Regions from separate parts of the Paenibacillus sp. GP183 genome, predicted to be linked through region 3. Evidence: riboswitches for the same ligand, from Rfam matches in the RefSeq annotation. Region 3 holds a riboswitch; each other region holds the start of a gene.
The links. A riboswitch is a leader RNA that binds a small molecule or an ion and turns the genes downstream of it on or off. The one in region 3 is predicted to bind cyclic di-AMP.
Positions count from the first base shown of each region.

Region 1 (2,405 bases), 2.0 Mb from region 3:
GTAAACCATAATTCAGGCTCTAAATGGGGATAATTTAGCTTTTTTTCCTCATGTAAGCGAATTCAATGCCGAATGACATTTATTATAAATATGAATACTTATTAAATCTCTGTTTTTACGGTTTTATGCCCGTAGGATGAACATGGACGGATTTCAAATGTGAACTGACAAGAAAAAAGCAGCCGTCATATGGGCTGCAAAGGATTTATTTTGTCAATATACTCCTCATAAAGAGGGGGCACCTATTTCAACTTCGTTTGGGCCCTTTTAACACAAAGAATTCTCGAGCAATATTGTTTCGATCCATCCCATCTACCCCAGACACATCCCGTGCATTTCTGGGGCTGTCTTGGTTGGAAACCGGAACTGATTATTTTTGTCATATGCCCTCCTCAGTTAGATGTACTTACAATAGGAGATAGTTTATGTTAAGGGCTAACCAATATTTTGGTAACCACAATTAATCAATGATTAAAAAGAAAAGTAGGATTGCGATTGATCGAACAAAAAAGAACGCTCCATTGGAATATTTATATTTTGCGGTACATTAATATTCGGATTTTGTAAATGAGTTATAAGGTCCTGTAAAGCGGAAGAAGCGAGCTCGGTTCTTATAGTTCCCCATGGTTCTTTATGATTTTGCACGAAATGGACGGCATCGGATATGGACAGGCCCTTGATATGCATAAAAACTGATGCCCATCGAATGAAATCGAAATGTTCGTCTTTCACCCTGTATTCTCCCCAGCCAGAGATGCCGTTACTTGAGATTCTGAATAAACCGCAATGACAATTACTGAAATCACGGATTCGTTTTTCTGCAAACCGGCAATCAAATTGGTAAATTTCCATAGAACATATTTTGCTGTTTAATACTTTCTGGTTGTCCAAAACGGGTAAGGGGTCCGATAGCTCTATCATAAATATGGCACGCTCCTGATCTATTTTAGTTCATTTTTTGTAGTTCGATGTGGTGCTCTTGATTCACTTTTTGCAAAAACTCCATAAGATCCTTCTCATTTTCACAAACGGCCGCATGCTCTAACCAGATGAAATGTCTCTTTTTTTGTACGGCAGAAACATGGAAGGGGTATTGATTTCGGGAACGAATGAGATACCATCCAGGTAATACATGTTTCCACGGCAATTTGAAGTTTGTATATACAGGTAATCGGGCACGATGTGTCCAATCCATTTCTTTTTGCTTTTTACGGATCGAATTATAAATATCATGAATGTTTTCGATATCGAGTACTTCATTCCAGTTTGTAACTCCGAGCTCGGTCACTTTTTGGATAATGTCATTTTTTCGGTGACCAAACCAATACCCAACTACAATTTGTTGTGATTTCTCTATTGTCCACAAAGTCCCAAACCATTTGTATTCTAATGTTTCCGGTTCAAGCAATCTCGACATACATCCTAAATAATAACGAGATGGGCTTAACATGTAATCACTCCTATGAACCAATAATTTTATACAAAAAAAGCCCGCGATTAGAGAAACTCTAGTCGTGGACTTTGCATTCACAGTTAAAAACACCTGGCAGGCGGCACGAAAGTTTTCTCTCAATTCGCTTACGAGGTTAGCTGTCGGATTCGGAATTGAGATTCCCTACCCGTACGCAAGACTTACGCTTGTCGTACATGGATTCACCCCTAAAACCATAGTTCCTGAATGGTTTTTTCAAATAAACGCGCGCGTCGCTTAGACATCGCAGCCGTTTATCCCTGGTTCCCCCGCTTCCCTTTCGGGAATTAAGCGATTGTGAATAATGCTATGAAGTTTATGAAATGAATCATACGCCGAGCTATTTTGAATGTAAAACATAAAGGAGGTGTTTATTCGCGATATTTTCGCTTTTTTATCTTATGTAAGCGAGTTCAATGGCATTTACCATTTATTATTAACATGATTGCTTATTATTTCTCTGTTTTGTGGTGAAAATTATGAAAAGAAGCCTAATCCTTAGATTATTGAAGGAAATGGAAGATAATAAGGACATTTCAGATGTAATATTTCACATTTAGACTTACATCATCGAATAAGCATTTCTGTTGTTCTTTACAGTTTTAGGAGAGAGGCGTATGATACGATTCATGATTGAAAATAAAGCTTCCAAATTTTATCGCTGAGTTTCCTGCAAGCAGGGGAACGGGGGAACCAAAAAGGTACATGTGCGCGGTGTGAGAGCCGTTCACATGGATCTGGGGTGAATCTCGGTATATGAACAACATGGAGTTCATATACCGGGTAGGGCGACTCTCACCGCCCGAATCCGTCAGCTAACCTCGTAAGCGTGGCAGTTCGAACAACAACTTATTGCAACATTAAGTATTTGTTCATGAGAGGATGATGAGGCTTGTGATCGCGTAAACAACGACTGCAGGGTGGGTACTCTGTG
Region 1 covers NZ_FNSW01000001.1:4,054,497-4,056,901, forward strand. Annotated here, with positions in the region: gene BLV33_RS28895 (hypothetical protein) at 472-732, opposite strand; gene BLV33_RS19970 (hypothetical protein) at 947-1,450, opposite strand; cyclic di-AMP (ydaO/yuaA leader) riboswitch at 1,562-1,775, opposite strand; cyclic di-AMP (ydaO/yuaA leader) riboswitch at 2,121-2,316, shown strand.
Region 1: it holds a riboswitch for cyclic di-AMP, as region 3 does, so the genes downstream of both, BLV33_RS19970 (hypothetical protein) here and BLV33_RS10470 (APC family permease) in region 3, are expected to answer to the same signal.

Region 2 (7,563 bases), 2.1 Mb from region 3:
CTGCTTGGCTGACCCGATTCCGAACCATGATGTTTGAGCTCGATCAACATCAGGAGGATAAGGGTGAATGGTTTTACCTGACAACAGTAGGATTTCAAATTGATGAGCCGTCTTTTGCGGCCGATGATGAAGAGGAGAGATAGTGTATGCTCGACCCAAATCTTACGAAGCTTGCCGATGTGCTTGTGAATTATTCCGTTAAGGCGAAGCCCGGCGAGAATATTTTAATTGAAGCTTACGGAATTGATGCCGTTTTGGTACGTGAATTGGTGAAAAAAGTACATAAAGCCGGCGCACATCCTTTTGTCAACCTTAGAGATCATACGATTCTTCGCCAACTGATCATGGAAGGCACTGAAGCCCAAATGAAAACTTGGGCCGATTACGACTCTCATCAGATGAGGCAGATGCAGGGCTATATCGGTATTCGCGGCGGAGCCAACATCAACGAACTGTCGGACGTTCCTGCAGACCGGCTCAAGCTGTATAATTCGCTTTATTATTCCCCCGTACATTTTGATATTAGAGTCAAAAAGACCCGTTGGGTAGTGCTTCGCTATCCATCGCCTTCCATGGCGCAGCTGGCCAGCATGAGTACGGAGGCTTTTGAGAAATTCTACTTTGATGTGTGTACGATGGATTACAGCAAAATGTCCAAGGCTATGGACGCATTGAAAGCGTTAATGGATCGCACAGATAAAGTTCAGCTCAAAGGGCCTGGAACTGACCTAACCTTCTCAATCAAAGGCATCGGCAGCATCAAATGTGACGGCGAGCTTAACATCCCGGACGGCGAGGTATATTCGGCACCTGTTCGCGACTCAGTTAATGGCGTGCTGACCTATAATACACCGACACCGCACGACGGCTTTACCTTCGAGAACATTCGATTTGAATTCGAGAACGGAAAAATTGTGAAAGCGACCTCGAATGACACAGCGAGAATCAATGAGATCTTGGATGCGGATGAAGGCGCGCGTTATATCGGCGAGTTCGCCATTGGCGTAAATCCATACATCCAATATCCGATGAAAGATACACTATTCGATGAGAAGATTGACGGTAGCTTTCACTTCACGCCAGGGAACAGCTACGATGACGCCTACAATGGCAACCGATCGTCGCTTCATTGGGATATCGTCTGCATCCAACGTCCGGATTACGGCGGCGGCGAAATCTGGTTCGATGGCAAGCTGATCCGCAAGGATGGTCGCTTTGTGCTCCCCGAGCTGGAGCAATTAAACCCCGAGAATTTAAAATAAGGATAGTACCTCACATGGGCCGCGTAAAAAACCGTCTGATTCCTTAAAAGAGTCGGACGGTTTTTTTACTTGTGTTTGATGCGAGCTCACCGGGCTCAGGGCATCAGGTCGGGCCGGCTATTTTTCCATACGTGTCAGCGCCTGATACTGCTTGGGAGGGAGGCCGACGGTCTTTTTGAAGCTGCGGATAAAATTGGAGTAATCGTTGAAGCCGGCGAGCTGGCAAGCATCGGTGACGTTGCTCCCGGCTTTCAGCAGCATTTTGGCTTTGGCGATGCGCTTGAACAGGATATGCTCATGGATGGTGCTTCCTGTGTGCTTTTTGAACAAACGGCACAGGTAGGAGCGGTTCATGAAAAAGGTATGCTCGAGCTTGTCCAGCGACAGATCCTGATCCAGGTAGTTATCGATATAGTGCAGTAGATCCCTCAGTTTCCCCGGAATAGCGGATGGTTCATCGCTCTGTCCATGCTGCTCGCTGTTAAAAGCACGGCCCAGAAAGACCAGCAGCTCCAAAAAGGCAGTTAAATAAAGAATGTCCGATCCTGCAGCTGTTCGCGGCATGCTGAGCTTTTCCAGACGGTCAAACAAGTGAAGAAGCTCCTGAAGCCTCTGATCCGAGAAGCGCATATGATTTTGTTCACCCAGCGGACGATTAGTGAAGCATCCCAGCAGGTCAAAGTCCGGAGAGCTCAGCTCCGCGACCACTGCAGGGTTAAAATGGATGACGATAACTTCATACCTTTGATTGGATTGGAAGTTGGGCTTATGCAGCTCATTGCTGTTCATCACGAGCAGATCGCCGTATTGCAGCGGGTAAACTTGTTTTTCAATAAAATAATGAACATGTCCTGTGAGAAAAAAGTAGATTTCAAAGAGCTCTTGATGCTGGTGAAAATCTACTTTAGGCAGCTCATTTCGAACGGTATGGCTATAATAAATAGACTTTTGCAAATCCTCATAAACCTCCAGCATATAAGTCCTCCTTTGCTGTACAAGGTCAATAAAAGCATTTTTTAGCCCATTATTTGCAATGAATACGTTTTTATTATACTGCAAAATGAAGATAATCAACACCATCTATTTCTTATGCGGGAGGATATTATGAAACTGTCTGTGTTTACCGTGATGACGCCGGATTTAACGAAGGAAGAGCTAATCACTGCTGCTGCAGCGGCAGGAATTTCAGGCGTGGAATGGAGATATGCCCCGATTTCTCAAGAAGCAGCGAGTCAAGAGCCATCCTATTGGGGGAATAATCTGTCCACCATTGTACCGGGGACCTCCGATGAGGAATTGGAGAACTTGCGTGAGCAAGTTCAAAGCCACGGCATACAAACCATCAGCGTGACGCCTTATTTAACTTGCGGTGATGTGGCTGGCACGGAAAAAGTGATGCAGATCGCCAAAAAGCTGGATGCAGGCTTTATTCGAGTGGGCGTACCTCGTTACAACGGCAGCAAGAACTACAATGACCTTTATGCGGAAGCGGTGGATTATTTGCACCATGTTCAGGAGCTTTCCCGGCAATATGGGATAAAAGGCTTGTTAGAAATCCATCATGTGACGATTGCGCCTAGTACAGGTTTGGCGCATCGACTTGTTTCCCATTTTGATCCTGAACATATCGGAGTACTGCATGATGCCGGCAATATGGTGCATGAAGGATTTGAGAATTTTCGCATGGGGCTCGAACTCTTAGGTCCGTATTTGGCCCATGTTCATGTAAAAAATGCCGGATGGGAACGCACCGGTCGCATCGTGGACGGAATGGAGGAGTGGACCTGCAAATGGATGCCGCTGCAACAAGGAATTGCTAATTGGAAGCTCCTGCTGGGCGATTTAAAATCGGTAGGCTATGAGGGTTATCTGGGTTTCGAGGATTTTAGCGGACATATGGATTCTGTTTCACTGCTGTCCTATTTTGGGCAAAAGGTTAAGGAATGGTTGAATTAATATAAGCTTGAATGGATTTTTAAACTTTAAGCTTGCGCTCATTCCCATATATGGGGATGGGTTTTTTTGTTGGAGAGAAAGCTAAGCTCGGTGTTTGCCTTTGCGAATTTCTTCGGTTACTACGAAAGCGAGCTCTTCGTTGCCAAACAGAGAAAGCACCCCCAATAACGTATCATCGGGCACATCACCGGCCTCTTCCTTGGGTACAGTGAGATCAAGGGCTTGACGAAGCGAAGCATTATCCTTTTGCTCCGGATAGGCATTGCGGTAAAGTTCGGCCGGGTCGAGGTCATGGTTCACGCACCATTGGGCAAATATAAGAATCATCATATTTTCTTCACGTTGGTAATTACGGATCACTTCATCTTCGATTTCTTTGTTACTCATGGGATGAAACCCTCCTTTACCATAATCAGATGGTTTCATTATAACGAATGCAAAGGTGGATTCACAACCTCCGTATTCGGATAACGATCATCCAAATCGCACAACATAAACAAGAATAAGATGCGGCAGACTTTTGGGGAGGTTAAACAATGAAGCATCTAATGATCTTTAGCGTTATCTTTATTTCAAGCTGCCTTCTGCCAGGCTGCGGGTTTAAGAGCAGTCATCAGCAAGATCACAGCAGTGAAGGCGTCATACCGGACGTACTTGCACCCAATGGGGTAAGTATACCTTCAGAGCATCCAATCCTGCCTCCGGTTATGGCTAAGTCGAGGCAGCTTTTCCCATTGGATAAGCCTAAGTCCGAGCTTAATCTAGAAGCCAAAGCCCCGGCTAATTCATCTGTGCTTAACCCGAGCTCTCAAACCAGCAGGAATAAAAGCAAAGCCGAGTATCGTGAACCCAAAAAATCAGTTCCGGTCGGGCAACGACGCATAGCCCATAAATCATTGTCTCTGTCGGAGCTCCGAAAAAAATATGACCGCACATTTATATTATCCGGACCCGTAACAGAGAAGAAAGTGGCCTTGACCTTTGACGATGGCCCTGATGAGATATTTACGCGGCAGGTTCTGGATGTCTTGAAGCAAAACAATGTAAATGCGACCTTCTTCGTGATTGGCAAACGCGCTGAGGCTCACCCTGAGATCATAGCCAGAATGATACGAGAAGGCCATATTGTCGGGAATCATTCATACACCCATGCAGACTTATCCAAGCTGTCCATATCAAACTTCAAGAAGCAGATCGACGATACGCAATCTATCCTGAAACCGATCACCGGGTATATACCGAAACTGCTTCGTCCTCCTTATGGGGCCATCAATGAGCAGCAGGTTCGCTGGGCCATGGACCATGGTTATCTGATCATCAATTGGAATGTAGATTCTTTAGATTGGAAAGGAATTAGCGCCGACAAGGTTTCTCATAATGTCCTATCTGCCAATCGTCAAGGCGCAATCATCCTGCAGCATTGCGGAGGAGGCGAAGGGGAAGACTTGTCAGGTTCCGTTAAAGCCATACCCACCATTATACGGACGTTGAAAAGCCAAGGCTACGAAATGGTAACCATCCCTGAGCTGCTGCATGTGTCCAAGAATAAATAGACCTTCGGTTCGATGAACCGAAGGTCTCAAAGAATAAAATGACCTTCGGTTCGATTGAACCGAAGGTCATGTATATTACTTCAATACGTAGATTTTTACATTTTGGAAACCGAAATCTGCCACAGGACCCGTTGAGGTCGGTTTGAATATATCGACTCGGTTACCCTTAATCGCTCCGCCAATATCCGTTGCGGTAGCGTACATTCCACCTTTAGGAAGACCAGGCGAGGAATACCCTGTTATATATAACTTGGTCCCGAGTGGAATGACTTTGGGATCAACAGCAACAGTCCCGATTTTCAGCGGATTACCAAAGTAATCAACGCCTGCCCAACCTCCATTTTCTGCTGCAACCTCGGAGTAAGCTGTTGCAACTGCGTTAATCACTTTGCTATAGGACGATGGCGCTCCAGAAGCAGTTGTGACCGAATTGGCCGGAGTCTGTGGGGCAGCAGGAGTTGACTTGGTCTTGGATCCTGTTGTCGATTTCTTGCCGTTAGGGAGTGTTAAAGTCAATCCCTCGTATACATTAAGCGGGTTGATCGATGAATTGGCTGCCATCAATTCATTCACATTGATGTTAAGCTTTTTCGAAATCAACCAAAAGGTATCGTTTGCTCCGGTTACATATGTCCCGGAAGATTGCGCGGCGTGCGCGGGCATGGAAAAGCCAGCGATAGACAGGCTTAAGGCAAGCCCGGCCAATGTTGCCTTCATAGCTTGAACTTTCATATAGATTATTGCTCCTTTTAGTAGATTGCCTGCGAGGTTAGTTGTCGGGTTCGGATCAAAGGGTAGCCCTACTCGGATTTAAGCCGAGATTCACCCCAAATGAACAGGTATATCTCCCGTTCATAGTAAATTAATCCCCCGCACTCCCATTTTGGAAGTTTCGGCTTATGCTAGATTAACATATCCATTTTAAAAACTAAACCCACATATTTTACCAGCTACAAAAAAACATGTTTCCTAACTGCAGAACATACATATAGAGATATACTCGGTTAGGGGTGTGTTAATATGGCAATAGCTCCGCCTAGGTTGCGGCCTGGAGATACAGTTGGAATTGTTACATTGGGGAGTCCACTGGATCCCTCTATCATTCAATCCAGTATTACGACATTAGAAAATATGGGATTCCAAGTTGTTTTGGGCAAGTATGTTTATGCGAGTGATGGTTTCCTTGCCGGAACGGATCAACAGAGAGCTTCCGACTTGATGGACATGTTTAATAATCCGAAAGTAAAATTGATCCTGCCATCCAGAGGAGGAGTTGGAGTCGCAGGTATTCTTCCTCACTTGAATTACAATGTGATAGCCGCACACCCGAAAATTGTGTCCGGCTACAGCGATATTACAGTACTATTAAACACCTTGTATCAATTTTCCGATTTGATCACGTTCTCGAGCTTGCTACTGTTTGATTTCAGGAGCAGCACTCCAGCATATAATTTTAATCAATTTTTTCAAGTTACCTCTGTCGTTCAGACCACGCATAATATTGTCAATCCTCCCGGGGTTCCGCTGACAGCCAGAGTATCGGGTAATGTCACGGGACCCATTGTCGGGGGCAATATTACTTCCATTGTCGATACTTTAGGTACACCGTATGAAATAGATACTCTCGGAAAAATTTTATTCCTGGAAGAAACGCATGAGCCCGTCAATAGAGTATACAGGATGATCAATCATTTGATATTGGCAGGGAAATTTAGAGACTGCATCGGTATCGTCATGGGGCAATGTACGAATTGCCTGGACACTTATGGCAAAACCTATGATGATTTGATCAATGAAGTGATCGTACCTCTGGGCAAGCCGCTTCTTTCAAATTTGTCGGCCGCGCATGGGGTTTATAAGGCGGCCGTTCCAATAGGAGCAAGTGTTAATCTCAAAACCAATCCACCCACGTTAACGGTTCTTGAACCTACAGTTAGCTAGGTTACGAGTAAATGACAGGTCTGCATGTTAAAAAAATGTGCGCGTGTCTCTATACTCATGTCCAATCAAGATGTTTGAACTAACGTAGTATAGGAAAGTAACGAGAACTCAGTTTGAAAGGAGTGGGTAATATATGTCATATCCAGTAGCTGGAGCAGGTTACGGAACTAGCACTGCAGCAATTTTGGTTCTCTTTATTCTGTTGGTCATCATTTCGTGTACATTTGCTTGGTAAGATAATTCCGCGCATAGGCAGCAAATAAAAATGCAGTCTGAGGGGGAACCCTCAGCTGCATTTTTTTGAGTTGATCAGAAAGCATAAGTTTTTATAAACTTGACTAGCTTCGCATCAACCTTGACAAACGCGCTCGTCATTTAGGACGGCGCAGCCGGTTATCCTTGGTAGAAGAATGACTAATTGATGGCTTGCTCAACCGATTTGTAGGTATAGCCCAAATCTCTGGCCACAGCTTCATGCGTGATGCAGCCGCCTGCAGCATTAACCCCGAGTTTAAGACCACGGTTATCTTGAATGGACTGCTTGAGACCCTTGCTTGCAATCTGCAGTCCATAAGGGACGGTTACATTCGTTAAGGCAAGGGTAGATGTTCTTGGAACAGCTCCTGGCATATTGGCAACTGCGTAATGAATGACCCCGTGCTTGGTATACGTTGGATTATCATGGGTCGTGATGCGGTCCACGGTTGCAAATATACCGCCTTGATCAATCGCGACGTCCACAATAACGGAACCCGGGCTCATGGCTTTCACCATGTCCTCGGTTACAAGCTTCGGCGCCTTTGCTCCCGGAATTAATACCGCTCCGATGACAAGATCCGATTCCGCCACAG
Region 2 covers NZ_FNSW01000001.1:4,160,372-4,167,934, forward strand. Annotated here, with positions in the region: gene BLV33_RS20475 (ArsR/SmtB family transcription factor) at 1-143, shown strand, start outside; gene BLV33_RS20480 (aminopeptidase) at 147-1,262, shown strand; gene BLV33_RS20485 (AraC family transcriptional regulator) at 1,380-2,237, opposite strand; gene BLV33_RS20490 (sugar phosphate isomerase/epimerase family protein) at 2,367-3,218, shown strand; gene BLV33_RS20495 (hypothetical protein) at 3,300-3,605, opposite strand; gene BLV33_RS20500 (polysaccharide deacetylase family protein) at 3,755-4,771, shown strand; gene BLV33_RS20505 (3D domain-containing protein) at 4,847-5,503, opposite strand; cyclic di-AMP (ydaO/yuaA leader) riboswitch at 5,513-5,679, opposite strand; gene BLV33_RS20510 (S66 peptidase family protein) at 5,792-6,712, shown strand; gene BLV33_RS20515 (YjcZ family sporulation protein) at 6,846-6,947, shown strand; gene ald (alanine dehydrogenase) at 7,127-7,563, opposite strand, start outside.
Region 2: it holds a riboswitch for cyclic di-AMP, as region 3 does, so the genes downstream of both, BLV33_RS20505 (3D domain-containing protein) here and BLV33_RS10470 (APC family permease) in region 3, are expected to answer to the same signal.

Region 3 (7,563 bases):
AACAAAAACCATCATGGAGGCTAGAAACCCCGATATGGAAAATATGGATGAGGTCGCGCGACAGGTTGGCGTCGGGGCAGTCATTTTTAACGATTTGAGCACAAATCGAATTAAGGATATCGTTTTCTCTTGGGAAGAAGCGTTAAACTTCGAAGGAGAAACGGGTCCATATGTACAATATTCGCATGCGCGCGCATCAAGCGTCCTAGCCAAAGCTGTTAATCAATTTGGCACATTAATAGTTGAAATGGAAGTTAGTTCTGAGCATCTTATCAATGATCCGACCATAAATTTACTGAAGGAGCTTTCCATGTTTAGCGAGCGTATAGAATCGGCGATGCAAAAGCTGGAGCCTTCAATCATAAGCAGGTATCTTATTGATCTTGCACAAGCGTTCAATCGCTTTTATCATGAATGTCCAATCCTCGTCGACAATGTGTCCGTGCGCGAAGCCCGCCTTGCTTTGGTTAAATGCGTTAAGATCACTTTGCGAAATGGATTAAAGTTGATTGGTTTAGAATCGCCGGAAAAAATATAAATGTTTGTTATTCATGCAGATGGTAAGGCACAATCGTAACTACAATATCTTTGTTGGCTTGAAGCTTGGAGCGAATGCGTTTCGCGGATTGGTTGTGCAACAAACGATGCCACCATTTGCTGGCCACAAATTGGGGCAGCATAACCATCACGGTTTGTTTCTCTTCAACATGTGTTTGGACTCGCTCAATAAATTCCTCTAATGGCTTCAATAGTGAACGATAACGTGATTTAAAAACGATGAGCCTTACGCCAGGATTCCATTTCTTCCATTTTTCCTCCATCTTTTGCTCATCTTCATCCGAATAGGTCACATAAAAAGCAATGACATTCGGTGTCAACGTTTTTGCGTAAGCAATCGTGGAAGCAACGACACGATGTATCCCTGCAATAGGTATAATAATAACGGATTCTTTTTCAGGTAAGGGATCATCTAAACAAATTCTTAATTCATTGGCAACATCTTCATAATGGTTGTACACTTTCGTAATCATCCACAACATGATGGGAGTGATAATAATGACAATCCATGCACCTTCCGTAAATTTTGTTATGCTAAAAATGATTACAACTGCAAAGGTTACAATGGCTCCGATTCCATTTATCAATATTTTAATGATCCAACCTTTTTGTTTTTCACGTAACCACTTTAAGACTAATCCGGTTTGCGATAACGTAAATGATAGAAAGACACCAATCGCATAGAGCGGTATCAGGAGATCTGTTTTTCCCTTGAAGGCAATTAATAAGAGACTCGACAGAACACCCAATGTTATGATCCCGTAATTGTATGCTAAACGATCGCCTCGATGAGAAAACATTCTAGGAAAGTTTTTATCCATAGCCATAATAGATGCAAGAACGGGAAAGCCGTTAAAGCTCGTATTTGCAGCCAATGTAAGGATGAGCATCGTTCCGATTTGAGTGATGAAATACATGCCGCCTCGACCAAAGGCTTGCTCCGTCACCATAGATAAAACGGATGTGTGGCCATTTTGGTCGGGTTCGACTCCATAAGCTAATGCAAGTATGGTCACCCCGCCAAAAATAATCGCTAACAAGACAGCCAAGATAACGAGTGTGTTTTTTGCATTTTTCTGGCTGGGAGTTTTAAAGTTCGGGACGGTATTTGAAATGGCTTCTATTCCTGTAACTGCTGAACATCCAGAAGAGAAAGCTCTAAGCAGTACAAATAAGGTAAGACCGCTAGGTATGGCGGGTGGAAGATGGAGAGTATGCATATTGCTAGGGGTACCCATTAATAAATCCCAAGTACCTTTTCCAACCAGGGCAAGCATACAGAAAATGAATAGATACGTTGGCAGTGCAAATAAAGTACCTGATTCTGATGTGCCGCGCAGGTTCATTAAAACCATAAACCACACCAATACAATCGCAATAGGAACTATATAATTCACTGTACTTGGAAACGCAGAAGTGATAGCCATCACACCAGCTGAGATGGATACGGCAACAGTTAATGTATAGTCGATGAGGAGAGAAACACCTGCCAATCTACCCCATATCATACCTAAATTTTCTTTAGATACCATATAAGCTCCGCCGCCTTGCGGATAGGCATCAATGACATAGCGATAACTGATAACTAAAATCGCAATAAGTAATATAATGGCTAATGCAATCGGCAGCGAAAAGGAAAAAGCCGCTACACCTACCAAAGCGAGCTCGAGCAGGATTTGTTCGGTACCGTAAGCTACAGAGGAAAGGGCATCTGATGATAATATCGGCAAAGCCTTCCATGTAGGCATTTTTTCTGACTCAATCTCACTTGATTTCAATGGTTTGCCAAGAAAGATCTTTCTTAGTGAATCACTTGTCATGGGTACTCCTCCATAAAGCTCTTGTTATGTATATCTGGATATTTAATCCTTGAAAGCACAAAAAAACACAAGGCTAGACCCTGTGATGTATACATGTCTGGTCCTCCCCACGATCGCTTACGAGGTTAACTGGCGGATTCGGACAGCGAGAATTGCCCTAGAAAGTACAGTAACTATACCCTCATTCACCCCAAGAAAATTGGTTCCCCCGTTTTTCGATAAGAAAATTCAGCGAAAATTACATTATGCAATTTATACCCATTGAATGTTACTCTTTCATGAGGTAACTGTAAAGGCTTACGATTTATTAAAAAATTGATAAATGCTAATAAATTAGATAAAGAATCCGCTTACAAATACGATTATCTTTCTTCAACTATCGTTATCACGTAATCCCAAGCTCTAGCTTACTTTTAGCCAGTTCCAGCGGCATTTGTAATCAAAATGAAATAAGCCGTTTACACTGCGATAATGAACAAAGCTTATAATAAAACTCGACCCCCTTTTAAAATATATAAACTTAAGATCCACAGCTGTTGCTGTGGATCTCTTTTTTTGTCAATGGCTTTATCACTAGGTTAAAGTCGACTCTATACGCCTTCGGTTGCAAGCTCTGCCAGCCGCTCCATGACATTGTCTCTAAATAAACCGCCATGATAACATATAACCGATTCGATGTCGAAGGAGGACAGCTTTACGATAGAAGCTTGAGCGGCCTGCCGATCTAGCGTCGTCTCGGGATCCGGTCCCCATAGCTGGTTATCCCTTACCATGAGAGCATCCCCAGCAATCAAGGTGCGTGACGGTTCATGAAAAAGACTAATATGTCCTGACGTATGGCCTGGCGTATCGATAACAATGATTCCTCCGCACCATGGAAGACGCTCGCCATCGGCGATAACAAGATCGACTGCGGCCCGCGGCGGATGAAGCATTATTGCTTTGAGCCCTTTCCGGAAGGACTCCGGCACGTGGTCAGGAAGCATATCAATACGAGCAATCGCATCGTCCGTAAACCGGAGAAGTCTTCTATCCCCCTGAACGTATGGCTTCTCGATCACATGTGCCGACACTTCGATTCGTGAGGATGAGCCCTCAACTAAGACTTGTAGATTACCGATATGATCAATGTCTTGATGCGTGATTATGATTCTGTTCAGCCGGTCCAAATCTACTCCATTGGAGTCCGCTGCGGAGTAGAGTTGTTTGGTCTGACCTGGAAAACCCGTATCCGCAAGCACAATGTCATGATTGTCCCATAGCAGAACCGGATGGACTGTATCTGTACGGCCCAGTATTTGGGTTGAGATAGAGAGCATAACAATACCTTGATCAATACGCACTAAAGTTCTCACTCCTTTGAAGGATGGAAGATACCCGGCCGGGGTCTTAATCTTTATCCTAACGATAAATAATGCAGATGTAAACACCAAAACCTATAATCATACCATATAAATAATTTTATGTCAAGTCATATTTTGTGTGTTTCACACCTGTTTTGATGAACGGGCAGTTTAGTGCAACAAAATTCTTCCATACACGTTTAAGTAATAAAAGTGAAAGCAATAATGAAAAGCTTGGCGTTCACGTCGGAAGAAAGCTACTCGAAATGGCTTTTTTTTGCTATAGGGTTAATTTATAAGTAAGTAAAGGGGACTATAAAAATGAAGAATGTTATCACGCTGGGAATATTATTATTCGCTCTCATGTTAACGAGCTGTGGAGACAGGCCAGCAAACCTTAGAACATCTCCGACTATGTTGTCGGTTGACCCAACGCCTGCATCATCATCATTTCCTCCCACGTCTACGTCAATTTCGTCTTCAAAAGCTATAGAGGTCAACTTAGTGAAAGAAGATGACTCGATCAGAGCAATTGGGATGCATTCGGATGGGCGGCTGCTCGTGAAACCTGCTAGCAAAGCAAGCGTAGCCTCTTTGGGGGCGCCTAGCTGTTATGGGCTTGAGACTGACCTGAATTGGTCAGGAGAATATGAAGTTGTATGGGAATCCAAATCTCAGGGGACTCCGATCAAAGTAATGACATTTCCAGCTGACTTCGAAATTGTGCAGCAAAATGATTCACCCATCATCATGCAGCAATTTAGCTTGGGTGATACGGATATATTCACGTATGTTCCACGTTATACGGATTGTCATGGTCTCGAAACTTACCTTTTCGGAGTAAATAAAGGGAAGGCTTTCTCGATATCATTCGAGATGAAACCGGAACAGATCTGGAAGAATATAAGCCAGCTGCCGCACCGCCCCTTCAAGGTAGCCAATGGGGAACTCATACTGACTGGCGGATATGGGGCGGGACAGGATTTCATTGATGTATATCATTTCCATTATGATCCTAAGAAACGATCAATGATTCTGCAAAGTACGGATCAAGTGAAGCCGAACGATTTCGTATATGGTCAATAATGACAGTTGCTAATAGAAAGAAGAGTGCATGATCGTCGTCTTCCCAGCACCATTTCTGCCCAGCAGTCCATAGATCTTCTCTTCATCCATAGAGAAGCTGACATTATTCACTGCCTTCACATCTCCATATGACTTCACCAATGGAAATGCAAAAGGGCAAACTTGGGATCTCCCCAGCTTGCCTTTTTTTCATTCCGGTGTCATTTTATTTTTTCAATTTCAAGTTCAATTGATGTTCAATGGAAACAGCAAGCGAGACAATTAACCCTGCCCAAATCACAATGGCTGCAAGAAACGGTTTTTGCATTTGGGATAAACCCCATCCAATGACTATTGAAAGTAAAAGTATGGACGCAAGGCGTCCGTCGTCAACAAGCAATCCCCACAAGGTAGATAATATTTTCAACTTACATGCCCCCCATGTTTGACTGACTAGTTTTAGAGGAAGTACTTAGAAGTTTTTTGACGCGAATAACTGTGAACCATGAAAACAGTAATAAGGTTATCGTTATATAAATAATCGAAAGGTCCGCTTGAGGCCAAGAAACCCCGACAGCTTCCCCTACCCAAAAAGCGCCGAAGCTGGTTAACATGACTCCAACGATAAACTTCATCGTATTTTCAGGCACTGTGGAAAGAGGCTTACGCAGTAAAATTCCGGTTAGCAATACAACGACTATACCTGCAAGGGCTCCTAGAATTGTATATTGCATCAGTGTGGAACCGGGAGCTTTTGAGCTTGAACCCAGTGTGAGCACGATAAATATCGCTTCCATTCCTTCCAGAAAAGTAATGCTCAGCGTTGTCATAAACCCGAAAGAATCGATCCCGCTTTTAACTTTACCCGCTTTGCGTTGACGATCTAATTCTTCTTGGTAACTTTCAGCTTCATTATGTAAAGCTTTAAGTCCTGAATAGCGCATGATAGCTTTTCTGAGCCAGCGAATGCCAAACAAGAGCATAAACAGACCCACAATAAGCTGCACCCAAAAAATATGAATCACTTGAACAAGTGACTCGCCGATCCCCAAGACCAGAGCAAGCAAAATCAAAATTGCTGCAGCAGCGCCAGATAGAGAGGTTTTCCATCCGCGAACCGTTCCTACCGCCAAAATAATAGTTAATGCTTCGATAAATTCGACAGCTGTTCCTAAAAAACTAGCCAGCATCGCATAAAAATTAAATAACATGTTAAACACTCCTAACAAAAATTCTATAATTCGCGACATTTATTAAGCGGAATGAATAGTCTGACCTGCTCTCCAATCCTGATTTTTTGCGGATAGGTCACCTCAATGGACTTTTCAAAATCGGGAACATCGACAAAATACCGATATTTATGACCTTGAAAGGAACATTGCAGAATCCTTCCTGTAACTATCTGGTCTTGGTGAGAAAGGAGTTGATCGGCACTTTCGAATTCAATCAATTGAACGTCGTCCGGACGAATAAAGCTCTCAGTAGGCTCCCCCTTCTTACGAAGGATATTCGCAGCGCCCATAAACCTTGCTACGTACTCTGATACAGGCTCATAATAAAGAGATTCCGGTACCCCGATCTGTTCGCATTTTCCATTTTTCAAAATGACGATCTGATCCGCCATACTCATGGCTTCCATTTGGTCATGAGTGACATAAACGACCGTCATGTTTAAGCTTTTGAAAATTCGAACTAATTCATACCTCATCTCGTCCCGAAGACCCGCATCCAGACTTGATAACGGTTCATCCATTAAAATCAAATGAGGTTTAGGCGCAATGGCGCGAGCCATGGCGATTCTTTGCTTTTGCCCTCCCGATAATTCATGCGGATATCTTGCGACATATTCTTCCATATGGAAAATAGATAGGGTCTCAACAACACGTGTTTTCAGTTCGGATCCCTTTATTCCGCGCAGCTTAAGCCCAAATGCAACATTTTCAAATACATTCATATGCGGCCATAAGGCAAAATCCTGAAAAACCATTCCGATATTCCTTTTCTCTGCAGGCACTTCCCGCCCGGATTCCGATACTACGGTCCCATCAATCATGATCTTTCCTTCGTCAATGGAGGTTAGACCTGCAATAGCTTGCAGCAGGGTGGTTTTCCCGCAGCCTGATGGTCCAAGGAGCGCCAAGAAAGTGCCCTTTTCTATGGATATGTGGATACCGGATAAAACCTGCTTTTCCCCAAATCTTTTATGGACCGATGCAATTTGGAGGCTCATTCAAGTAACCTGCCTTTCTATATCCATTTGAATCGCCGAGTTAGGAACAGACATCTTCAAATCTGAGCCAACTTTGATATCAGACAATATATCTTGAACTATTCGTTCGGAATTCATTTGTTTGATCCTCTTCAAAGCGTATATCACAAGCTGACCGATGCCATATACAATTAAAATTAAAACGATCCCAAGAACGGTGAGAGCGGAGCCTTTTTCCACTAATAATTCGTTATAGAAATGAACAATTTCTACTGGCAGAAGCTGTTGGGCAGGCGGGTACAGAAGCTCGGAAGCCGGCAATTCGAATAATAGATGACTAAAAATAAGATATATAGTCGCGGTCAAAGTTCCAGAAAGCAAAGGTATTAAAATCTTGCTGAACAGCGTGAAAATTCCTGCTCCATGGACTTGCCCAGCATCCAGTAAAGAAGGACTAATCTGTGTGATGGCCGCAATTTGCAAACGAATGGAATGAGGCAATGAACCCGCTAAATAGGCCAAAAACACACAAACAAGCGTTCCATAAAGATTTAAATGCATGGGAACT
Region 3 covers NZ_FNSW01000001.1:2,098,937-2,106,499, reverse strand. Annotated here, with positions in the region: gene argS (arginine--tRNA ligase) at 1-538, shown strand, start outside; gene BLV33_RS10470 (APC family permease) at 546-2,378, opposite strand; cyclic di-AMP (ydaO/yuaA leader) riboswitch at 2,477-2,622, opposite strand; gene BLV33_RS10465 (MBL fold metallo-hydrolase) at 2,969-3,721, opposite strand; gene BLV33_RS10460 (hypothetical protein) at 4,226-4,807, shown strand; partial or broken gene BLV33_RS28740 (ATP-binding cassette domain-containing protein) at 4,832-4,948, opposite strand; gene BLV33_RS10450 (hypothetical protein) at 5,013-5,213, opposite strand; gene BLV33_RS10445 (COG4280 domain-containing protein) at 5,215-5,997, opposite strand; gene BLV33_RS10440 (ABC transporter ATP-binding protein) at 6,021-7,016, opposite strand; gene BLV33_RS10435 (ABC transporter permease) at 7,017-7,563, opposite strand, start outside.